Regions from separate parts of the Erythrobacter sp. genome, predicted to be linked through region 2. Evidence: predicted binding sites of a transcription regulator. Region 2 holds the regulator's gene; the other holds the start of a gene.

Region 1 (11,307 bases), 270 kb from region 2:
AGGCGTTGGTGGAGCTTGCCGACCGTGGTCCACTCCATGCCCAGCACGCCGCCGACATAGACGTCCTCGTTCTCCTTGCCCGCAAGGCCGTGCCATTCGAGCGTGAGATCAGCCGGGCCTTCGCGGTTGCTGAGGCCGAGCGGATCGAGGTCCGCCGCCATGTGGCCGCGCACACGGTAGAGCCGCACCAGCGTCATCGCCGCGATCGAGAGCTTGGCCGCCTTTTCGATAGCCTGCGGATCAGCCGCCTTGCCGGCATCCTTGGCCGCCTTGGCGAGCGCGATCTTCATCTCGGTCGGGTCCATCGCCGCGGTGAGATCCGCGCCGCTGTCCGCCAGCGTATCGAGCCAGCCGCGCTTCGCCCACGAAGGGCCGGGCTGCGGGCCTTCCTGATCGCTGAAGGCCGGGATGAAGTTCTGCTGTTCGTTGCCCATGTCGGGACTCCTGGGGAGGAGAAAGGGGGAATTCATGGCCCCTCGCGTCACGCGTGCGAGGGGCCGTTAGTCGTCAGATCAGGCGTTCTCTTTCAGCATCGCGGCCAGCGTTTCGCCGAGCAGCGAGGGCGAGGGGCTGACGCGGATGCCCGCATCTTCCATCGCCGCGATCTTGTCCTCGGCGCCGCCCTGACCACCGCTGACGATGGCGCCAGCGTGGCCCATGCGGCGGCCCGGAGGCGCGGTGCGCCCGGCGATGAAGCCGACCATCGGCTTCGAACGGCCCTTGGCGCGCTCGGCCTTGATGAAGGCGGCGGCTTCTTCTTCAGCCGAACCGCCGATTTCGCCGATCATGATGATGCTTTCGGTTTCCGGATCGTCGAGGAACAGGTCGAGCACGTCGATGAAGTTGGTGCCGTTGACCGGATCGCCGCCGATGCCGACCGCGGTGGTCTGGCCGAGGCCTGCCATGGTGGTCTGGTGCACGGCTTCATAGGTGAGCGTGCCCGAGCGCGAGACGATGCCGACAGAGCCCTTCTTGAAGATGTTGGCCGGCATGATGCCGATCTTGCACTCGTTCGGGGTCAGCACACCGGGGCAGTTGGGGCCGATGAGGCGCGACTTGGAGCCCTGAAGCGCGCGCTTGGCGCGGACCATGTCGAGCACCGGAATGCCTTCGGTGATGCAGATGATCAGCTCGATCTCGGCATCGATCGCTTCGCAGATCGCGTCAGCGGCGAACGGCGGCGGGACGTAGATGCACGAAGCGGTCGCGCCGGTCGCAGCCTTGGCTTCGCGCACGGTGTCGAACTGCGGCAGGCCGATATGGGTGGTGCCGCCCTTGCCGGGGGTCACGCCGCCGACCATCTGCGTCCCGTAATCGAGCGCGGCCTGGGTGTGGAAGGTGCCGGTGTTGCCGGTCATCCCCTGGGTGATGACCTTGGTGTCTTTGTTTACGAGGATGGACATCAGGAATTGACCTTTTCGTCTTGGATTTCTGGGTTCGTAGGTTTGACCAGTCGGGCGATCAGGGTTCCGAGTAACAGCAGGAAACCCAAACCCGCTGCCGACAGGCCCAGGAAGGGGTAGATCAGCAGTGCCTGTCCGTCTCCGCAGCCACCACTATTCAGAGCTTCGCAAGGCAGCACGAACGGCACCGAGGCGATGATCGGGCCGATCACCATTGCCGCAACGCCGATCTTGCTGACCGTCTTCACGCAAGGCTGCCATCCAGCGCCTTGCACGCTTCAAGCAGTTCCTTGACCGCATCGACGCTGACGCCGAGGTTGGCCTTTTCCTCGTCGGTGAGGCTGATCTCGATCACTTCCTCTGCGCCGCCTGCGCCGATCACTACGGGGACGCCCACGTAGAGCCCGTCGACGCCGTACTGGCCGTCAACCTGCACCGCGCAGGGCAGGATGCGCTTCTGGTCATAGAGATAGGCTTCGGCCATCGCGATCGCGCTGGTGGCGGGGGCGTAATAGGCCGAGCCGGTGCCGAGCAGCGCGACGATCTCGCCGCCGCCCGAACGCGTGCGCTTGACGATCTCGCCCAGGCGCTCTTCCGAGATGCCCTTGATTTTGGCCATGTCGGCGACCGGAATGCCGTTGATGGTCGAGTAGGACAGCACCGGCACCATGGTGTCGCCGTGGCCGCCGAGCACGAAGGCGTTCACGTCCTTCACGCTCACACCGAATTCCCACGCGAGGAAGGTGGCAAAGCGCGCCGAGTCCAGCACGCCGGCCATGCCGACGACCTTGTTGGCGGGCAGGCCAGAAAACTCGCGCAGCGCCCAGACCATCGCGTCGAGCGGGTTGGTGATGCAGATCACGAAGGCATCGGGGCAGTTGGCAGCAATGCCTTCGCCCACAGCCTTCATCACCTTGAGGTTGATGCCGAGCAGGTCATCGCGGCTCATGCCGGGCTTACGCGCGACGCCTGCGGTGACGATGACAACGTCAGCGCCGGCGATGTCGGCATAGTCATTCGAACCCTTGATGCTGGCATCGAAGCCTTCGACCGGGCCGCACTGTGACAGGTCCAGCGCCTTGCCCTGCGGCACGCCTTCGACCACGTCGAACAGAACCACATCGCCAAGGCCTTTGGTGGCGGCGAGGTGAGCGAGGGTGCCGCCGATATTCCCGGCGCCGACGAGGGCGATCTTCTTGCGGGCCATGATTGAGGACTTCCTTCCCTGATCCATCGGGACGAAGTTGTTGAGGCGCATGCGAGAGCGTGACGCCGGTGCCAGCCCCCGTCCCAAGCGACCGGGCACCCGTTACGAGACGGGCGGTAGGCCGCTCAAAGGCCGATTGCAACCATCAAAAACCCGCTTTGGCCAACTATCTTTGCAAACAGTTCGCAGTTGCATTAAGCTGCTGCACCCAAGGCATCAGGGAAAGCGCGTAAGCGGCGTGAGGCCTGTCACGCCGGGATCAGATCGCGCTTTGCCGCTGCGGCAAGGCGGCGGTCGAACATTCCGGTGATCGCGATCCAGCGCTCCGTGGCCGGATCATTGCCTTCGCCAGCGGCATGAACCGCCTCGGCATGGGCGACGCGCGGTGCATCGAGCCCGTGGCGCGCAAAGTGGCGCAGTGCCTCGACCAGCACCGGATCGAAGGCACCGGGAACCGGGGCCTCATCCTCAGCGCCATCATCATTGGCCGCCAGCACCCGCACGCGCGTCACCAGCCCGCGCCCTGCCGCATGGCGACCGGCGGTGCGGGCGGGATCGAAGGCGGGGGCGAGGCGGATCGACATAGGGGGCGTGCGTCCTGTTAGCGGGGTTCGGATGAACCGCCCTAACGGCAAGCGCCTGAAGCCTTGGTGCCGAAACAGGGTTTCGGCGGTCTTAACCCTGTCATACGGGCAAGGAGAGGCGGAGATTACTGTCCGGGGGCGGCCGCAGCAGGGGCGGCGGCGGTATCGGCCGGACGCGCCTTCCACTGGCCAGCACGCGCATATTCCGCCTTCACCGCGCCCGTGCCGCTATAGGCGGGCGTGCCGGAAGCGGCGCCGGCGGGTGCCACAGGCGCAGCCGGCGTTCCAGCCTGCGCCGGAGCAATATCATAGCTGATCGCCGGACGGGCCGCGCCCGCATCCGGCAGGCTCGCTGCCGCGCTTGTCACCCGCGCCAGCGGGCCGCTTTCCAGCCCGGCATAGGCCGAATTGAAGGCGCTCTTCTCGCCCGCATTGCCGCGCAGCCGGTAAAAGCGGTGCGCGCCGATCGTGCCGAGATGGTCGAGCGTGCCCGCCCAATAGGGATTGACCCAGAGCGTGTGGTAATGGGTCGCAAGGCCGACGGGCGCATAGACGCTGCCCGAGAGCGCTTCCGCCGCGATGCGCTGCGCCCGCGCCCAGCTTGCGCCGCCCGGGCGGCGGGCAAGGCTGCCGTCGCAGGTGAAGGTGAACTGGCAGCCGGTCTTGCGCTCCGAGCCCTGATAGACGACCCCGCACACGCTCGACGGCCACGAGGGATGCGCCACGCGGTTAAGCACCACCTGCGCGACGGCGCGCTGGCCGGCCTCGCTCTCGCTGGCGGCCTCGTACCACACGGCCTGCGCCAGACATTCCTGCGCGCGGGCATGGCTGAGGCCGACGCCGGCGGCAAAGAACGGCTTGGCCGGAGCGCCGACATCGATCAGCGCGCCCAGCTCGCGCCCGTCTTCCGCGCCCATTCGCAGCGGATCGTCGGTCGGCAGGGCGACCAGCGCGGTGCCGGCGGGATCGGCCATGTAGAAATAGGCCGAGCCGGGAAAGCTCATGCCGGGGCGCTCGAAAGGCAGGGCGGCTTCGGCGGCCTGACGGGTGGCGAGCGCGGCGCTCGGCTCGATCGCGGGGCCGGGCAGGGCCAGAAGATTGCCGGGGGCGGCCAGCGCGGGGACGGCAATCGCGGCGGCCAGCACCGCCAGCCGCTTGCGCCACACGCTACCCGCACCGAAAGCGGCGGAAAGCGAGGCGAAGATCGCGTTGGGTTTGCGGGCGCGGGCCATAATCTGAGGCCTGCCCTAGCGCGCGCGAAACCCGCCCGCGAGCGCTGGCTTGCCTCGCGTCCCGAAACCGGACAGGCGGGCAGATAGATGTCAAACCGGGGGCACACCTTGCGTGGGGGCACCGCCCGCCCTATCGCTGGCGGGGCAGATGGAGCGGGATCGGACCAGCACGAAATGGCACTGCGCGCGCGGCTGGCTGGGGCTGGGCGCGGCGCTGCTCGCTGCCGCCTGCGCGCCCGCTGCTGCCGATGGCGTTCCGGCAAAGCACCCCACCATCGTCAGCCTCAACCCCTGCCTCGATGCGATCCTGGTGGAACTAGCCGGGCCCGAGCAAGTGCGCGCGCTTTCGCATTACAGCCGCGATCCCGGATCGAGCTCGATCCCGCAGGAAGTCGCCGCGCGCTACGGCGTCACCAGCGGCACGGCGGAGGAGGTGATCGCCTTGCAGCCCGATCTCGTCCTCGCCTCGGTCTATCTGCCGCAGCCGACCAAGTCTGCGCTCACCCGCGCAGGCCTCACCGTCGCCACCTTCGGCAGCCCCACCAGCATTGCCGAGAGCGCGGCGCAGGTGCGCGAAGTGGCGCGCCTCACCGGCCATGCGGCCGCGGGTGAAGCGCTCGCTACACGCATCGGTCAGCGCCCGCAAAACACCCTCCGGCCCGTCAGCGCGCTCCTGTGGCAGCCGGGCGAGATCGTCGCAGGCGAGGCGACCCTGATTGCCGAATTGCTCGGGCAGGAAGGCTTCTCCAGCCACGCAGCCGCCAACGGGCTGGGGCAGGCCGACCGCGTCAGCCTCGAATGGGTCATCAAGCATCGCCCCGCTGTGCTGCTGGTGGCGGGGGATTCCCAGGGCCAGCGCCATCCGCTGCTGAAGGGCGCGTGGAAGCGGATGCTGATCGCGGAGTTTGACCCCGCACTGCTCTATTGCGGCGGGCCGACCATCCCCAAGGCCCGCGACCGCCTGCGCGAAATCCGCCAAGAGGTGGAGCGCATGCCATGAACCGCGCGAGCCTTGTCTTCGCCGGTCTGCTGGCGGTGCTGCTGCCGCTGTCGCTGCTGGCGGGGCGCGTGTGGATCCCGCCGCTGGGCGACGGCACGCCCGATGCCGTGCTGATCCTGATGGAGCTGCGCTTGCCGCGCGCGGTGCTGGCGCTGGCGATCGGCGCGGGGCTGGGCGCGGCCGGGGCGGCGATGCAGGGCTACTTGCGCAATCCGCTGGCCGACCCGGGCCTGTTCGGCATTGCGCCGATGGCGGCCTTGGGTGCGGTGGCGAGCTTCTGGATCACGCCGCTGCTCCCCGCATCCCTCGCGCCGTGGGGCCTGCCGCTGCTGGCGCTCACCGGCGCGGGGGCGGGGATGGCGGGGCTGGCGCTGATCGCCGGGCGCACCGAGTCAGGCGCGGGCGGGGGGATTGCGCTCTTCACGCTGGCGGGCCTGATGCTGGCGAGCCTTGCCGGCGCGCTCACCGCGCTCGCCATCACGTTCGCGCCCAATCCCTTTGCCCTATCGGAAATCGTCATGTGGCTGAACGGCGCGCTGACCGACCGATCGTGGCACGAGGTCGCGATTGCCGCGCCGCTGGTGGCGGGCGGGCTCGCCGTGCTGCTGGTGGCGGGTCGCAGCCTCGATGCGCTGACGCTGGGCGAGGAGGCGGCCCGCTCGATGGGTCTCGATCCGCGCCGCCTGCTGGTGCTGCTGGTGGCGGGCGTCGGCCTGACTGTGGGCGCGGGCGTGGCGGTGGCGGGGATCATCGGCTTTGTCGGCCTGATCGTCCCCCATCTGGTGCGGCCCCTCACGGATCGTCTGCCCTCCAGCCTGATCGTCCCGAGCGCGCTCGCGGGCGCGTGCCTTGTGCTGGCGGCCGACAGCGTGGTGCGGATCCTGCCGCTGGTGACGGAACTCAGGCTCGGCATCGCGCTGTCGCTGATCGGCGCGCCCTTCTTCGGCTGGCTGCTGGTGCGGATGCGGCGGGGAGAGGCGTGATGCTGGCGGCCGAGAACCTTGCCCTGATGCGCGGTGGCAAGCGGGTGGTCGAGGGGCTGTCCGCCAGCCTCGCGCCCGGCACGATCACCGCGATCCTCGGCCCCAATGGTGCGGGCAAATCGAGCCTGCTGATGGGCCTTGCCGGATTGCTGGAGCCCGCGGAAGGACGGGTGATGCTGGATGGGCAGAGCCTTGCCGAGCTGCCGCCGCGCAAACGGGCGCGCAGCATCGGCTATCTTCCGCAGACCCCCGAGATTGCGTGGGATGTTGCGGTCCGCAATCTCGTCGCGCTGGGCCGCCTGCCTTGGGGCGATGACGGGGCCGATGCGGTTGCGGCGGCGATCACCGCGCTGGGGCTGGAGCCGCTCGCAAACCGCCCCGCGAGCCACCTGTCCGGCGGGGAACGGGCGCGGGTGCTGCTGGCGCGGGTGCTGGCCGGAACCCCGCAATGGATCCTCGCCGACGAGCCGCTCGCCGCGCTCGATCTGGCGCATCAGCTCGGCCTGATCGCCCACCTCAAATCCTGCGCGGCGGCAGGGCAGGGCGTGGTGGTGGTGCTCCACGATCTGGCGCTGGCGATGAACCATGCGGACCGCGTGCTGGTGCTCCACGAAGGCCGGCTGGTCGCCGATGGCACGCCCGCAGCGGCGCTGGGGGCGGAGGTGATCGAACAGGTGTGGGGCGTCAAGGCGCGGTGGCTGGGCGAGCCGGGGGCGCGGGCGCTGACGGTTTCGGACTAGGGAGTCAGGTTGAGGGGCAGGGCAGCCCGCAGGCATCCCGGCCCCTCAAGCCATCAGCACTGCATCCGGAACGGTTCACCTCCCGAGGTCGGGACAGTGACCCCCGGCGCGCACACGTTCCGGCGCTTTGCTGTTGGCAACCAACAGCCAGGTTGCGACCCTCAAGGGGACCCGGCCACATGCGGCAGCAAGGCCACCCTGATGCCGCAAAACGCCCATGCTGACGACTTCAGATTTTCTGTAGGGCGGCATAGATTTTCACCATCGCACTGAAAATGTAGCAGAAATTATCGGCCTTCCCTTCGCACAAGCAGACAGGCGGGGCGGCATGGTGCACTTGCACACAGCTGCGGGGAAAGCCGTAATTTCGCAGAAACCTCCGCGCCCTTCGCCCGTTGCCATAATGCTGCTGCATCCTATCTGCGGTGGCCTGCGGATAAACCCGTAGCAGCGCCCTTTACATCAGCGAACATTTGCGGAACACGTCACGCCCATGAGCCTTACCCAAATCAGCGTGCGCGGTGCGCGCGAGCATAATCTCAAGGGCATTGATATCGATCTTCCGCGCGATGCGCTGATCGTGGTCACGGGCCTGTCGGGCAGCGGCAAGTCGAGCCTCGCCTTCGACACGATCTATGCCGAGGGCCAGCGCCGTTACGTGGAATCGCTGAGCGCCTATGCGCGCCAGTTCCTCGAGATGATGCAGAAGCCCGATGTCGAGCATATCGACGGCCTCTCGCCCGCGATCTCGATCGAGCAGAAGACCACCAGCCGCAACCCGCGCTCCACCGTGGCGACGGTGACCGAGATCTACGACTACATGCGCCTGCTCTGGGCGCGGGTCGGCACGCCTTATTCGCCTGCCACAGGCGAGCCGATCTCTGCCCAGACCGTCAGCCAGATGGTCGACCGCGTGATGGCCCTGCCCGAGGGCACGCGCGCCTATCTGCTCGCCCCCGTGGTGCGCGGGCGCAAGGGCGAATATCGCAAGGAAATCGCCGAATGGCAGCGGCAGGGCTTCACCCGCGTGCGGATCGACGGGGAGATCTACCCGATCGAGGAGGCCCCCGCGCTCGACAAGAAGTTCAAGCACGACATCGAAGTGGTGGTTGACCGGATCGCGGTGAAGGACGGCTTGCAGACGCGGCTCGCTGAAAGCTTCGAGACCGCGCTGAAACTGGCCGAGGGGCTCGCCTATGTCGATCTCGCCGATGGCGTGGTGCCGGGGCGCGAGAGCGAGGCGCAAGGCGGCGCAATGAAGGGCGCAGGCCTGCCCGCCAACCGCATCGTCTTTTCCGAGAAGTTCGCCTGTCCGGTCTCCGGCTTCACCATCGAGGAGATCGAGCCGCGCCTTTTCTCCTTCAACGCCCCGCAAGGCGCGTGTCCGGCGTGTGACGGGATCGGCGAGAAGATGCTGTTCGATCCGCAGCTGGTCGTCCCCAACGAGGCGCTCACGCTCAAGCAGGGCGCGGTCGTGCCCTGGGCCAAGTCCAACCCGCCGTCGCCCTATTACATGCAGGTGCTCGCGAGCCTCGCCAAGGCATACGGTTTTGACCTCACCACCCCGTGGAAGGACCTCGCCCCCGACCAGAAGCTCATCATCCTCCATGGCACGGGCGGGCTGCCGGTGCCGCTGACCTTCAAGGATGGCCGCCGCGAATACACCGTCAACAAGGCCTTCGAAGGCGTCATCGGCAACCTCAATCGCCGCTTGATGCAGACCGAAAGCGCGTGGATGCAGGAGGAGCTGGCCAAGTACCAGACCGCGCAACCCTGCGAGACCTGCGGCGGCAAGCGCCTCAACGAGAAGGCGCTCTCGGTGAAGGTCGCCGGCAGCGACATCGCCACCCCGGTGGCGATGAGCGTGGCCGATGCCAAGGCATGGTTCCTCGCCCTCGACGCGCAGCTCACCCCCCAGCAGTCGCAGATCGCCAAGGCCATCCTCAAGGAGATCAACGAGCGCCTCGGCTTCCTCGACAATGTCGGGCTCGACTACCTCAACCTCGATCGCACCTCCGGCACCTTGTCCGGGGGCGAGAGCCAGCGCATCCGCCTCGCCAGCCAGATCGGCTCGGGCCTGTCAGGCGTGCTCTACGTGCTCGACGAGCCCAGCATCGGCCTCCACCAGCGCGACAATGACCGGTTGCTGGAGACATTGAAGCGCCTGCGCGATCTCGGCAACACGGTGATCGTCGTCGAGCATGATGAAGACGCGATCCGCGCCGCCGATCACATCGTCGATCTCGGCCCGGGCGCGGGCGTGCATGGCGGGCAGGTGGTGGCCGAGGGGACGCTCAAGCAGATCCTCAAGGCCAAGGGCAGCCTCACCGCGGACTACCTCACCGGCAAGCGCAAGATCGACGTGCCGGAGAAGCGCCGCAAGGGCAACGGGCACTTTATCGAGGTGAAGAACGCGCGCGCCAACAATCTCAAGGGCGTCACCGCCAAAATCCCGCTCGGCACCTTCACCTGCATCACCGGCGTCTCGGGCAGCGGCAAATCCTCGCTCACCATCGACACGCTTCAGGCCGGCGCATCCCGCGTGCTCAACGGCGCGCGGGTGATCGCGGGCGCGCATGACGAGATCACCGGCCTCCACCACTGCGACAAGGTGATCGAGATCGACCAGTCGCCCATCGGCCGCACCCCGCGCTCCAACCCCGCCACCTATACCGGCGCCTTCACCCAGATCCGCGACTGGTTCGCAGGGCTCCCCGAAAGCCTCGCGCGCGGTTACAAGCCCGGCCGCTTCTCCTTCAACGTCAAGGGCGGGCGCTGCGAGAAGTGCCAGGGCGACGGCCTCATCAAGATCGAGATGCACTTCCTCCCCGACGTCTACGTCACCTGCGAGGAGTGCCACGGCAAGCGCTACAACCGCGAGACGCTCGAGGTGAAGTTCAAGGGCCATTCCATCGCCGACGTGCTCGACATGACGATCGAGGACGCCGAGGAGTTCTTCAAGGCCGTCCCCCCGATACGCGAGAAGATGCGGATGCTCAACGAAGTGGGCCTCGGCTACGTGAAGGTGGGCCAGCAGGCGACGACCCTGAGCGGCGGCGAGGCGCAGCGCGTGAAACTCGCGAAAGAACTCGCGCGCCGCAGCACCGGACAGACGCTCTACATCCTCGACGAGCCGACCACCGGCCTCCACTTCGAGGATGTGAGGAAACTGCTGGAGGTGCTCCACCGGCTGGTCCAGGGCGGCAATTCCGTGGTGGTGATCGAGCACAATCTCGATGTGATCAAGACGGCGGACTGGATTATCGACCTCGGGCCTGAGGGCGGGGTGCGTGGTGGGGAGGTGGTTGCCGTTGGGACACCCGAACAGGTCGTCGAAGAACCACGATCATTCACCGGACAATACCTCGCGCCTTTGTTGGCGAAGTAATCCTCCCCTTCAGGGGAGGGGAACCATCCCGGACTTGATCCGGGATGGTGGAGGGGCGGGCTTGGCTTCTCCGAAGCCCCGTCATGCCGAACTTTTTCGCATCCAGCTCGCGAACCACACGCTCATTGCAATATATACATTGACATACAATATATATTGGCGTAAATATCGAATCATTCCACGAAAGGAGAATTGATATGTCGTCGAAATATACGAAGCTTACAGAATACCTCGCCTCGCTCGACACGAAGCGGTGGACTGCGACCTTTGAGCAGATCGAACGGGTGTTGAGGTTCCCCCTCCCGCAGAGCGCCCGCGAACACCAAGCGTGGTGGTCTAACCAGATGCGATCGCAAAGCCTTGGCTGGCAGCTCGCAGGATGGAAGACGGCCGATCTAGACCTGAGGAATGAGCGTGTGACCTTCGTGTATGTCGCAGGCGATGCTCCTCAACCGGAAATTCCGCAAGTCGAACCCTTGACTATTCAGGAAGCGAAGGAGGGGCTGGCAACGAGGTTTGGGGTCGATCCCAGCCAGATCGAAATCACTATTCGGGCATGATGACGCAGTAGCTGGGGCGGGTTCGACTTCTCCGAAGTCTGAAGTTACCGCCCCGTCATGCTGAACTTGCTTCAGCGTGCGCGCTAGTGTCCACTGCCCGTGCTCCCCAAAGGCGAGCAGACCTTTGAAAAGATAAGGGTCGCCAGCAGGCAGGAGATTAGTTGGCTAGTGGATTGTACTCGTTGAAGATGGCAATCCGCTAAGCGAGGA
Region 2 (11,307 bases):
TCAGCGCAGCACGCATTGGCTGCGCCAGCTTGCCGAGGCCCAATCCAAGCTCCTCCGCAAGCGCCTTCGTAGTGGCTTCGAGCGCTTCGCTTGTCCAGTCGTTTTCGGCCCTCAGGCGCTCGTAAATCTGACCTAAAATCACCGGCGCATCGCCTTCGAGCAGATGGGCGGCCTTTTCGGTGATGGCGAGCGGGCGCTTGGCGAAGAGGAAAGCTGCGCCTTCAACCACTTCGTTGAGGTTCTTGGCGCGCACCTTGAGCACCGGCATGGCCTGCGTCAGCAGCGCCTCGTCAGCCCCTTCGCCGATCCGGGCGGCGACCAATGCGGCGAGGCGCGCATCATCGGCCTCGCGCAGGTAGTGGCCGTTCAGATGTTCGAGCTTCTTGATGTCGAAGCGCGACGGGCTCTTGCCCACGCCATCGAGATCGAACAGCGCGATGGCTTCCTCGCGGGTGATTTCCTCGCGGTCGCCATGGCCCCAGCCCAGACGCAGCAGATAGTTGAACAGCGCTTCGGGCAGGATGCCGAATTCGTCGCGATAGGCCTCCACGCCCAGCGCCCCGTGGCGCTTGGAGAGCTTGGCCCCGTCCGCGCCGTGGATCAGCGGAATATGGGCATAGACCGGATCGGGCCAATTGGCGCCGCCGGTTTCTTTGGCGATGGCGTTCATCGCGCGAATGATCGGCAGCTGGCGGAAGGCGTTGTTCAGGTGATCATCGCCGCGGATCACGTGGGTCACGCCCATGTCGTGATCGTCCACCACCACCGCGAGCATATAGGTCGGCGTGCCGTCGGCCCGCAGGATGATGTAGTCGTCGAGTTCCTCGTTCTTCACCGTCACCGCGCCCTGCACGCGGTCGTGGATCGTGGTCTCGCCTTCGTTCGGGGTCTTGAGCCGGATGGTGAAGGGCGCGCCTTCCGGAGCCTCGGCCGGATCGCGGTCACGCCAGCGACCGTCATAGCGCAGCGGCTTCTTGTTGGCGCGCTGCTCCTCGCGCATGGCTTCGAGTTCTTCGGGCGTGGCGAAGCACTTGTAGGCATGGCCCGCCTTGAGCAGCTGCCATGCGACTTCGGCGTGGCGCTCGGCCCGGTCGGACTGGAACAGCGGGGGCGCGTCGTAATCGAGGCCCATCCACTCGAGACCCTCGATGATCGCGTCGATCGCTTCCTGGGTGCTGCGCTTGCGGTCGGTATCCTCGATCCGCAGCAGGGTGCGGCCGCCATGGTGGCGGGCGTAGAGCCAGTTGAACAGCGCGGTGCGCGCCCCGCCGATATGCAGGAAGCCGGTGGGCGAGGGCGCAAAGCGGGTCACCACCTCGCCGCTCCCGGACTCGCTCGTCACGCTGCTTTCGCTTGCCATGGCCTGTCAATTCCTGTTCACTTTGAGCGGCTTGGCAATGGATTGCCCGGTCACAGGACAAGCCGATGCGCGATGTGCCGATCATTCCGATGGGAGACACCCCCGGCAGCACGCCTGACGGGAGCGGTGTTCCGGCGCGCCCTTGGCAAAGCGCGCGGCCAATGTCCAGCACTCGCACGGGTGGAAATGGCTCCGGAGGCAAGGGCCTTGGCAGCGCTGTGGCGGCAAGGGCGGAGCGCTTTCTGGCCGAGGCAGGGTTTGACCGCGCGCCGTGGCTGACGGTGATCTTCATGGCCGGGATCCTCGCATGGTTCGCCCTGCCGACGCCGCTGGCATGGCTGGCGGCGCTCGCGGGCGGGGCCGGACTGGCGCTTGCCGCATGGCGGATCTGGCCGGCGGGGAGCGCGGGCGAGGATGCCCATGTCCACCTGGGTCAGGCGCTGATCGCTGCGGGGCTGGTGTTCGCGGCCGGCATTGCGGTGATCTGGGCGCGCTCGGAGATGGTCGGCACGCCGCCGCTCGCGCAGCCGGGCATGGCGTTGCTGCACGGCCATGTGCTGGAGCGCGAGGACCAGCCCGCCGAGGGGCGCATCCGTCTGACGCTGGCGGTGCGCGATGCGGCAAGCAGCTCGGCTTACAAGGTGCGGATCAACGTGCCGCTCGACAAGCTAGGCAATGCGCCGATTGCCGAAGGCGCGGTTGTGCGGCTGCGCGCGAGGCTGATGCCGCCCGCCGCACCGATGCTGCCGGGGAGTTATAACTTCGCGCGCGCTGCCTGGTTTCAGGGACTTGCGGCAACCGGCAGTGCAATCGGCCCGGTCGAAGTCGTCAGGCCCGCTGCCACCAGCGGCGGCACGGCGAGCGTGCAGCGCGCCTTGGCGAACCATGTGCGGGGGCGGGTCGAGGGCTCGGCGGGCGCCATCGCGGCGGCCTTTGCCAGCGGTGACCGGGGAAGCATCAGCACGGCCGACGAGATCGCGATGCGCGATTCGGGGCTCACCCACCTCCTCTCGATCAGCGGGCTGCACGTGAGCGCGGTGATCGCAGCGGCCTATTTCGTGGTGATGCGCCTCCTCGCCCTGTGGCCTGCGCTGACCTTGAGAGTGCGCCTGCCGATCGTGGCGGCGAGTGCGGGGGCGATGGCGGGGATCGGCTACACGCTCCTCACCGGCGCCGAGGTGCCGACCGTGCGCAGCTGTGTGGGCGCAATGCTGGTGCTCGGCGCGCTGGTGCTGGGGCGCGATGCCCTGTCCTTGCGCATGCTGGCGGTGGCGGGCGGCTTCGTTCTGGTGCTGTGGCCCGAAAGCGCGATCGGGCCGAGCTTCCAGATGAGCTTTGCGGCGGTGCTTTCGATCATCGCCTTCTCGACCAGTGCGCCGGCCTGCGCTTTCCTTGCCGCGCGTGACGAGCCGTGGTGGGCGCATGGCTTGCGGCGGGCGGCGATGCTGTTTGCGACCGGCATGGTGATCGAACTCGCGCTGATGCCGATCGTGCTGTTCCACTTCCACCGCGCAGGGCTTTACGGGGCGGTCGCCAATGTCGTGGCGATCCCGCTGGTGACCTTCGTCTCGATGCCGCTGATCGCGCTGGGGCTGGCGTTTGATCTGGTGGGGGCAGGCGCGCCCTTCTGGTGGGCGACCGAGCGCTCGCTCGATCTGCTCCTGTGGATCGCCCATGTCACCGCCAGCCAACCGGGGGCGGTCAGGCTGATGCCGCAGATCGGGATGGGGGCCGTGGCGCTGTTTGCGGGCGGGGGCCTGTGGCTTGCGCTGTGGAGCGGACGGGCGCGGCTCTGGGGCTTTGCGCCGGTGGCGCTGGCCAGCGTGCTGGTGCTGCTCACCCCTGTGCCCGATGTGCTGGTGGCGGGCGATGGCAAGCAGGTGGGGATCACCATCGCGGGCGCTGATGGAGAGCGGCATCTGCTCTCCTTGAGAGACAGCCGCTCGTCCTACGCGCGGGACAATCTGATCGAGCTGGCGGGCGTCAAGGCCGATCCCGTGCCGCTCGCCGAGTGGGAGGGCGCGCGCTGTTCCACGTCCTTCTGCACGCTGGTGCTGGAGCGGGGCGGGCGGGATTGGGTGATCCTGATGGCCCGGACCCGTGACCGGATCGAGGAGCGTTCTCTCGCGGCGGCTTGCGGCAAGGCCGATATCGTCATTGCCGATCGCTCGCTGCCGCGTTTGTGCCGGCCGCGCTGGCTCAAGGCGGACCGCCGGATGCTGTACCAGACGGGCGGCCTTGCGATCCATCTGGCCGATCAAAGGATCGAAACCGTGGCCCAGAGAGAGGGCCGTCATGGCTGGTGGCAGGCGGCCGAGTGAGGCCGGAAAACCCGCTTCAGGCGGGGGTCAAGTGCCGCTCATCGGGGGGTCATCTCGGGGTCAACTGGGGGTCAAATGCGGTCAAGGCCGCCCTTGGGAACCCTCAAAAGCGGCCTTGAAAACACATAAGTCATTGATTTTGAATAATCGGACGAAAAATCCGCCCGGAAAAATCAGTGATAGCGGCGCAAAAGCCCGGCGAGCTTGCCCTGCACCTGCACTTCATCGGGGCGGTAGTACTGCGGATCATAGGCCGCATTGGCCGGATCGAGCCGCACCTGGCCGCCTTCCTTGCGCAGATATTTGAGCGTCGCTTCCTCGCCGCGCACCAGCGCCACCACGATCTCGCCGTCGCGCGCGCTATCCGTGCGGCGCACCAGCGCAAAATCGCCGTCGAAGATGCCGGCTTCGATCATCGAATCGCCCGAAACCTCGAGCGCATAATGCTCGCCCGGGCCAAGCAGGGCGGCAGGGACGGGGAGGGTCGACTGCCCTTCCAATGCCTCGATCGGCGCGCCGGCAGCAATGCGGCCATGCAAGGGCAGTTCGATCACGTCATTGGCAGGCTCGGGCTGAGCAGCGCGCGGCGCAGGCATGGGCACGACATTGTCGCTGGCCGCAGAGCCACGCGAAGGCGTCGTGTCGCCCGGCTCCCGGATCACTTCGAGCGCACGCGCCCGGTTGGGCAGTCGGCGCAGGAAGCCGCGTTCTTCCAATGCGGAAATCAGCCGGTGCACGCCCGACTTGCTCTTCAGATCGAGCGCTTCCTTCATTTCTTCGAAACTGGGCGAGATGCCGGTTTCTTCCAGCCGCTGCTGGATGAAGACGATCAGCTCGCGCTGCTTTGCGGTCAGCATTGCTCCAAACTCCTGTGGTCGCACTCACGACGCGCCCGTCAGGCCCGCCGTGCCATCCCTTGCGTGCGCCAAGAGGCACCAGCCCCTTTTCAAGAAGGCATCAGGTGCGTTGCCTGCACTCGTCGTTCCGCCATTAAGGTGAACGAACAAGGAACAATTAGGCAACCATGGAACGCGAGTCAAGCGCGCTGGACAGCGAAGCCCAGCGGTTCAGCCAATCCGGAGCGGAAACACCCGCAAAGCCTCACCCGCCGCAGCCGCAGGCGCATGGGCCGCGCGGTCGATCAGGCAATCGGCCGCAGCCAGCGCGCTGAGGGCCGAAGAATCCTGCGAACCGGCAAGCCGCACTGCGCCGCCTTCGATCACCGCGCGCAGGAATTCGCGGCGCGGACCGATCGCGGGCAGGGGCTCGCCCGCCTGCATGGTCAGCGCGGCGGGCAGGGGCGCAACATCGCCTTGCAGCGCGCGCACCAGCGGCAGGGCAAAGAGGAAGGCGGTGACGAAGCTAGATACCGGATTGCCCGGCAGGCCGAGGATCACCTGCGTGCCCCGTGTGGCCACCAGCAGCGGCTTGCCGGGCTTGATCGCCACGCGCCAGAAGGCGGTCTCGGCGCCCCAATTGGCGAGTGCGGGCTTGATCAGATCATGATCGCCGACCGATGCGCCGCCCGAGGTGACGAGCACATCGGCCCCCTCGGCTCGTGCCAGCGCGGCTTCCAATGCGGCCATATCGTCGCCCACCGGGCCGAGCCGCAGCACCTCGCAGCCCAAGGGCGCGAGCATGGCGGCAATCATCGCACCATTGCTGGCGGGGATCTGGTGGGGGAGGCAGTTTGCGGGATCGACGCTGAGCTCGTCCCCGCTATCGAGCACGGCCACGCGCACGGGGCGGGTGACGCTCACGGACCCATGCCCGCCTGACAGCGCCAGCGCGATGCGACCTGCGTTGAGGCGCGTGCCGCGGGGGAGCAGCAGATCACCGCCATGAAAATCAAACCCGCGCAGGCGGATATGGCGACCGGTGGGTGGCACTTCGCTGGCGGTAACCATGCCGTCTGTGACGCGCGCATCTTCCTGAAGCAGCACACGGGTGCCGCCCTCTGGCACATTGGCGCCGGTCGAGATGCGCACGCATTCCTGCGGAGCGATGACGCCCGCAAAGGGCGCGCCCGCGCGGCTTTCGCCCACCAGCGCCCACGGCCCGTCGCTCGGCCCCAGCGCATAGCCGTCCATCGCGGAAAGATCGGCGGGGGGCTGGGTGCGGGTTGCGTGGAGGTCTTGAGCCAGCACCCGCCCGAGTGCGGCTTCGGTGGTGATGGTTTCTGCGGGAAGCACGGGGGCGAGCGCCAGCAGGCGGGCCTGCGCTTCCTCCAGTGCCAGCGGCGGGTTCAAATTGCGGCTTTCCAGTCGCCCGACTTGCCGCCGGACTTGGCGATCAGGCGCACCTCAGAAATGACCATGCCCTTGTCGAGTGCTTTTGCCATGTCGTAGATTGTGAGGAGTGCGACGGAAACGGCTGTCATCGCTTCCATTTCGACGCCCGTCTTGCCTGTCAGCGAGGCCGTGGCCGTGGCCCGGATCGCGCCCTCTTCGTAATCGAAGTCGATATTCACCGCTTCCAGCCCGAGCGGGTGGCACAGCGGGATCAGCTCGCCCGTGCGCTTGGCCGCCATGATCCCGGCGATGCGCGCCGTGCCCAGCACGTCGCCCTTGGGGGCATTGCCGGCGCGGATGGCTTCGAGCACCTCTGCCGACATGGTGATCCACCCGCTGGCGACCGCGCGGCGGGCCGTGGCCGCCTTGCCGCCGACATCGACCATGTGGGCCGAACCATCTTCGCCGAGGTGGGTGAGCTTGTTCATTCGTCCCCTCTAGCCGTTCGTGTCGAGCGAAGTCGAGACACCCCGCACAGGCCTCTCGACTGCGCTCGAGGCGAACGGGTGCCGTGCTATTCTGTCCCCAGCAGCGCGCGCGTGGCACTCGCAATATCGTCAGCGCGCATCAGGCTCTCGCCCACAAGGAAGGTGCGCACGCCGCAGGCTTCGAGACGCTGGCAATCGCTGTGGGAATTGATCCCGCTTTCGCCCACCAGCAGCGTGCCTTGCGGCGCGAGCGGGGCGAGGCGTTCGGTGGTGGCGAGGCTGGTGGTGAAGGTCTTGAGATCGCGGTTGTTGACCCCGATCAGGCGCGACTGGAGGACGCGCGCGGCGCGCTCCATCTCGGCCTCGTCATGCACTTCGACCAGCACGTCCATGCCATATTGGCGCGCTGCGGCTTCGATTTCGGCCATCCGGCTGTCCTCCAGCGCGGCGACGATGATCAGGATCGCGTCGGCTCCGAGGCTGCGGGCTTCGAGGCATTGCCACGGATCGACCATGAAGTCCTTGCGCAGCACCGGTAGCTTGCAGGCGGCGCGTGCGGCGACGAGGTAATCCTCGTGGCCCTGAAAATAGGGCGCGTCGGTGAGCACCGAGAGGCAGGCGGCGCCGCCCGCTTCATAGGCGGCGGCATGATCGGCCGGGCGGAAATCGGCGCGGATCAGGCCTTTGGAGGGGCTCGCCTTCTTGATCTCGGCAATCAGGGCATAGGAGCCGCCCGTGGCCCGCGCACGCAGCGCAGCCTCGAACCCGCGCGGGGCCGTTTGCGCGGCAGCGGCGGCTTCGAGCGCGGCGGTGGTGGTGGCGGCCTTGCGGACGGCGACTTCTTCGCGCTTGGTGGCGCAGATTTCTTCGAGCTTGTTCATGTCACTTTGCCATGGCGATCCAGCGCAGGAGGAGATCGAGCGCCTTGCCGGAATCGAGCGCCTCTGCGGCCATTGCGGCGCGTTCGGGCCAGCTTTCGCCGCGTCCCGCCACGGTGAGCGCGCCAGCGGCATTGAACAGCACCGCGTCCCGGTATGGCCCGGGGGTGCCGATCAGCAGCGCCTTCAGCGCCGAGGCATTATATTTCGCGTCATCGCCCCTGATCGCGGTGATCGGGGCGTGGGGCAGGCCCGCTGCCGAGGCGTCGATGCGCTCCATCGTGAAGGCATTGCCCGTCACCACAGCGACTTCATTGCCGCCTGCAAGGCTCAATTCGTCGAGCCCCTCGTCCCCCGAGACGATCAGTGACTTGCCCGTGCCGAGCCGTGCCATGGCGCCGGCATAGATCGGGACATATGCGGGGCGCGCGATGCCGATCAACTGGCTTGTCACCTTGGCCGGGTTGGAGAGCGGGCCCATCAGGTTGAAGATCGTGCGCTGGCCGATCCGCACCCGGATGGGCTGGATGCGCGCCATGGCGGGGTGATGGTTCTTGGCGAAAAGGAAGCAGATGCCGATTTCGGCCAGCGTCTTTTCCGCCGTGCGTCCGGCTGCGTCCATGTCGAGGCCGAGGGCCTCCAGCGTGTCCGCCGCGCCTGCCTTTGACGATGCCGCGCGGTTGCCGTGCTTGGCCACTGGTACTCCGCAGGCCGCGACGACGAGGCTGACGGCGGTCGAGACATTGAGCGTGTGGTGCCCGTCGCCCCCCGTGCCGCAGACGTCGATTGCGCCTTCGGGGGCATCGATGGGGATCAGCCTTGCGCGCAAGGCCCGCGCCGCGCCGGCGATCTCGTCAGACGTCTCGCCGCGCGCGGAGAGCGCTACGAGGAAGTCGGCGATCTCCGTTTCGGAAGGGCTGCCGTCGAGCAGCACGCCGAAAGCGGCTTCGGCCTCCGTCTCGCTGAGCGGCGTGGTGATGTCGGGCAGGGCGCTCATGCCGAGAGCCTTGCCGGCATCACCGGCTCCAGCCCGCACAGACGGACGAAATTGGCGAGGAGCGCGTGGCCATGCTCGGTGGCGATGCTTTCGGGGTGGAACTGCACCGAATGGATCGGGAGGGTCGCGTGGCGGAAGCCCATGACGCTCGGATGATCGGCCCCCGGCGTCTCGGCATGGGCGTTTGCGACCAGCTCAGCGGGCACATCCACCACTTCAAGGCTGTGATATCGCGTGGCGATGAAGGGGCTGGGGAGGCCTTGGAACACCCCGGTCCCGTCATGGGTGACAGGCGAGGTCTTGCCGTGCATCAATCCGCCGCGCTGCACCGTGCCGCCGAAATGCTGGCCGATCGCCTGATGACCGAGACACACGCCCATCAGCGGCTTGCCCGCATCGGCACAGGCAGCGACCAGATCCAAGCTGATCCCCGCTTGCGTAGGCGTGCAGGGGCCGGGCGAGATGAGGAAGCCCGCCGCATTGGTCCGCAGCGCTTGCGAAGCGGTCAGCGCGTCATTGCGCTCGACGCGCACCTCGGCCCCCAGCTCCATCAGGTAATGGACGAGGTTGAAGGTGAAGCTGTCGTAATTGTCGATGACGAGAATCATTCCGGCGTCTTACCCTCTTGCTTCGTCACAACAATGATCGGACCCACGCGGCCCTTGTCCATGCGGCCCCTCGCCGGGTCCCACAGGCTGGAGATCGCCCCGTCGAGATAGAGCGCGTTCTTCACCTGGAGTTCGTCACGGAAGAAGCGCGCCAACTGCCCGAAGCTTACCGGCGCATCGGAAATCACGAAATGCGCCCTTCCGCTGGCATCCACGCCCACGCCGTTGCGCACTGCCTTGGAAGGGCCATCGTCCTGGATCTCGGGGTGGAGTTTGCCGTCCACCAGCAGCATCGGCCCGGACTGGGTGCCGAAAGCCGGCCGGTCACCCACGGTCTCGAAGAAGGTGTTGCTGCCCAGCACGCGCCATGCGCCGCCAGAGCCGAAGAACACCCCGTTGGGCTTCATGTAGAAATTGCCGCCACCTTCCTTGGCCCCATCCCCGCGATCCAGCTCCTTCAGCCGCTCGCCGCCCTCGACATAGTAGCCAATGGGTTTGAGGTCATCGCCATACATCCCGCCATTGATGGCAAAGGCGATGCCGCCCGCGTCAACGCTTTTTGCGAAGGCGCTGATCGAGCCGAAAGGCTGCTTGTCCGGGCCTACGTTGGCCATGTCGATCCGATGCTTTGCCGGATCGGCGGTGCAGACCGTGAGCGGCACTACCTCGAAGGTCACCGAACGACAGGCCGATTCCGCCTGGGCAGTCGGCTCGGGCGAGGGGCTGGCGCTCTCGGCCGGATTGGCTCCGTCCAAGCGGCTGCGCACCACGGGCTCGCCCGCAGGCGCTTCCGAACAGGCGGCAAGAACCAGCACGGCGGAGAGGGCGAAAAGCGCCGACCTCACGGATGTTCCTCCATGAAGCGCAGCAAATGTTCCATCCACAATTGCGGGCGACTGTGCGAGCCGTGACCAAAGGTCTCCGCGCTCGCCGGAATCAGCACGAAGCGCGCGTTCGGCATCCGTTTTGCCAGCGCCTCGGGTTCGCCAAGCCCCTCGGGATTGATGAAATCATCGGCCGAATTGATCCACAGCACCGGCGCGGTGATCTCTCCAAGGCGCGGGGCCGGGTTGTAATTGCGCGAGGCATCATACTGGTAGATCGTGTCATTGGGATCGGCCGCGCGCGCCAGCAGGCGTGCCTTGCTCGCCGCGAGCAGGCTTTGCGCGGCCTCCAGCGTCGGGGCTTCGGCCTGCATGCGGTAGGGATTGCTGCCCGCGATCAGCGACATGTTGGCAAAGGTTTCCTGACCCTGCTTCAAGGCCGCAGGATCGGCGTAATTGCCGCCCGCGTAAGCCGGATCATTGCGGAAGCCGTCGATCACGATCTGGCGGAACATCCGGTTGCGTCCCGCAATCGGGATCGCATTGCAGGCGAGCGGCACGTAGCGGCGCACGAAACCGGGGTACATCGGCCCCCACACGAAGGACTGCATGCAGCCCATCGAGGTGCCGATGATCATGTCGAGCCGCGCAATGCCGAAGCCTTCGGTCAGCATCCGGTGCTGGGCGCGCACCATGTCGTCATAGTCGTAACGCGGGAAGGCGAGGCGCAGCCCGTCGCTCGGCTTGCTGCTCTTGCCGTGGCCGAGGCTGCTGGGCGAGATGACGAACATCCTGGTGATGTCGAGCGGGGCTCCGCGCGCAAACATCAGGTCGCCGAAATGGGGCTGGAGCAGCGAGGTGGCATCGCCGCCCGTGCCGTGGAGCAGCATCACCGCATTGACGATCTCGCCCGCCGCATTGCGGCGCGGGGTCCCCAGCGTGAGGGCGTGCATGGTGATCTCGGGAAGGGTCTCGCCCGTGCCGAAGCGGAAATCCTTGAGCGCAATGCTGTGCTCTTTCGCCTGTGCGCGCCAGTCCTCGGCGCGGAGCGCTTGGCCCGGCAGAGCGAGCGCGAGCACCAGCATCAGCGCCAGCGAACGGATGGCGGCAGCGATCATTGGCCATACCCCGGCTCGCCTGCGACCCGCGCTGCCTCGCGCGCGGCGGCGATCAGCGCACCGGCCTTGGCGCGGCATTCGGCGAGTTCGTAATCGGGATTTGAGTCCGCGACGATCCCTGCGCCCGCCTGCACATGCATCACCCCGTCCTTCACCACCGCGGTGCGCAGCACGATGCAGCTATCAAGGCTGCCGTCGGGCGCGAAATAGCCGACGCCGCCGGCATAGGCGCCACGGGTTTCCGGTTCGAGGCTCGCGATGATCTCGCAGGCGCGGATCTTGGGCGCGCCCGAGACGGTGCCTGCCGGGAAGCCCGCAAACAGCGCATCGAGCGCGTCCTTCGATGTGTCGAGCTCGCCCACCACATTGCTGACGATGTGCATCACGTGGCTGTAGCGCTCGATGGTGAAGCTGTCGGTGACCTCCACCGTGCCTGCCGCCGCGACGCGTCCGACATCATTGCGCCCGAGATCGAGCAGCAT

Evidence for each region. Region 2 encodes LexA, which represses DNA repair genes until DNA is damaged. Its sites were predicted from a motif close to GTTCCNCNCTTGTTCT; they were not measured.
Region 1: a site for LexA is predicted at 7,616-7,631, ahead of uvrA (excinuclease ABC subunit UvrA). Genes of this name have one in related genera too.

The regions. Positions count from the first base shown of each region.
Region 1 covers NZ_CP136573.1:876,318-887,624, reverse strand. Annotated here, with positions in the region: gene RSE14_RS04415 (2-oxoglutarate dehydrogenase E1 component) at 1-434, opposite strand, end outside; gene sucD (succinate--CoA ligase subunit alpha) at 513-1,403, opposite strand; gene RSE14_RS04405 (hypothetical protein) at 1,403-1,651, opposite strand; gene mdh (malate dehydrogenase) at 1,648-2,610, opposite strand; gene RSE14_RS04395 (hypothetical protein) at 2,859-3,194, opposite strand; gene RSE14_RS04390 (cell wall hydrolase) at 3,320-4,426, opposite strand; gene RSE14_RS04385 (ABC transporter substrate-binding protein) at 4,539-5,426, shown strand; gene RSE14_RS04380 (FecCD family ABC transporter permease) at 5,423-6,409, shown strand; gene RSE14_RS04375 (ABC transporter ATP-binding protein) at 6,409-7,149, shown strand; gene uvrA (excinuclease ABC subunit UvrA) at 7,643-10,537, shown strand; gene RSE14_RS04365 (DUF7662 domain-containing protein) at 10,735-11,097, shown strand.
Region 2 covers NZ_CP136573.1:610,439-621,745, reverse strand. Annotated here, with positions in the region: gene gltX (glutamate--tRNA ligase) at 1-1,360, opposite strand, end outside; gene RSE14_RS03125 (ComEC/Rec2 family competence protein) at 1,522-3,681, shown strand; gene lexA (transcriptional repressor LexA) at 3,855-4,538, opposite strand; gene RSE14_RS03115 (molybdopterin molybdotransferase MoeA) at 4,749-5,930, opposite strand; gene moaC (cyclic pyranopterin monophosphate synthase MoaC) at 5,927-6,400, opposite strand; gene trpC (indole-3-glycerol phosphate synthase TrpC) at 6,487-7,281, opposite strand; gene trpD (anthranilate phosphoribosyltransferase) at 7,283-8,275, opposite strand; gene RSE14_RS03095 (anthranilate synthase component II) at 8,272-8,883, opposite strand; gene RSE14_RS03090 (phosphodiester glycosidase family protein) at 8,880-9,728, opposite strand; gene RSE14_RS03085 (alpha/beta fold hydrolase) at 9,725-10,825, opposite strand; gene RSE14_RS03080 (anthranilate synthase component I family protein) at 10,822-11,307, opposite strand, start outside.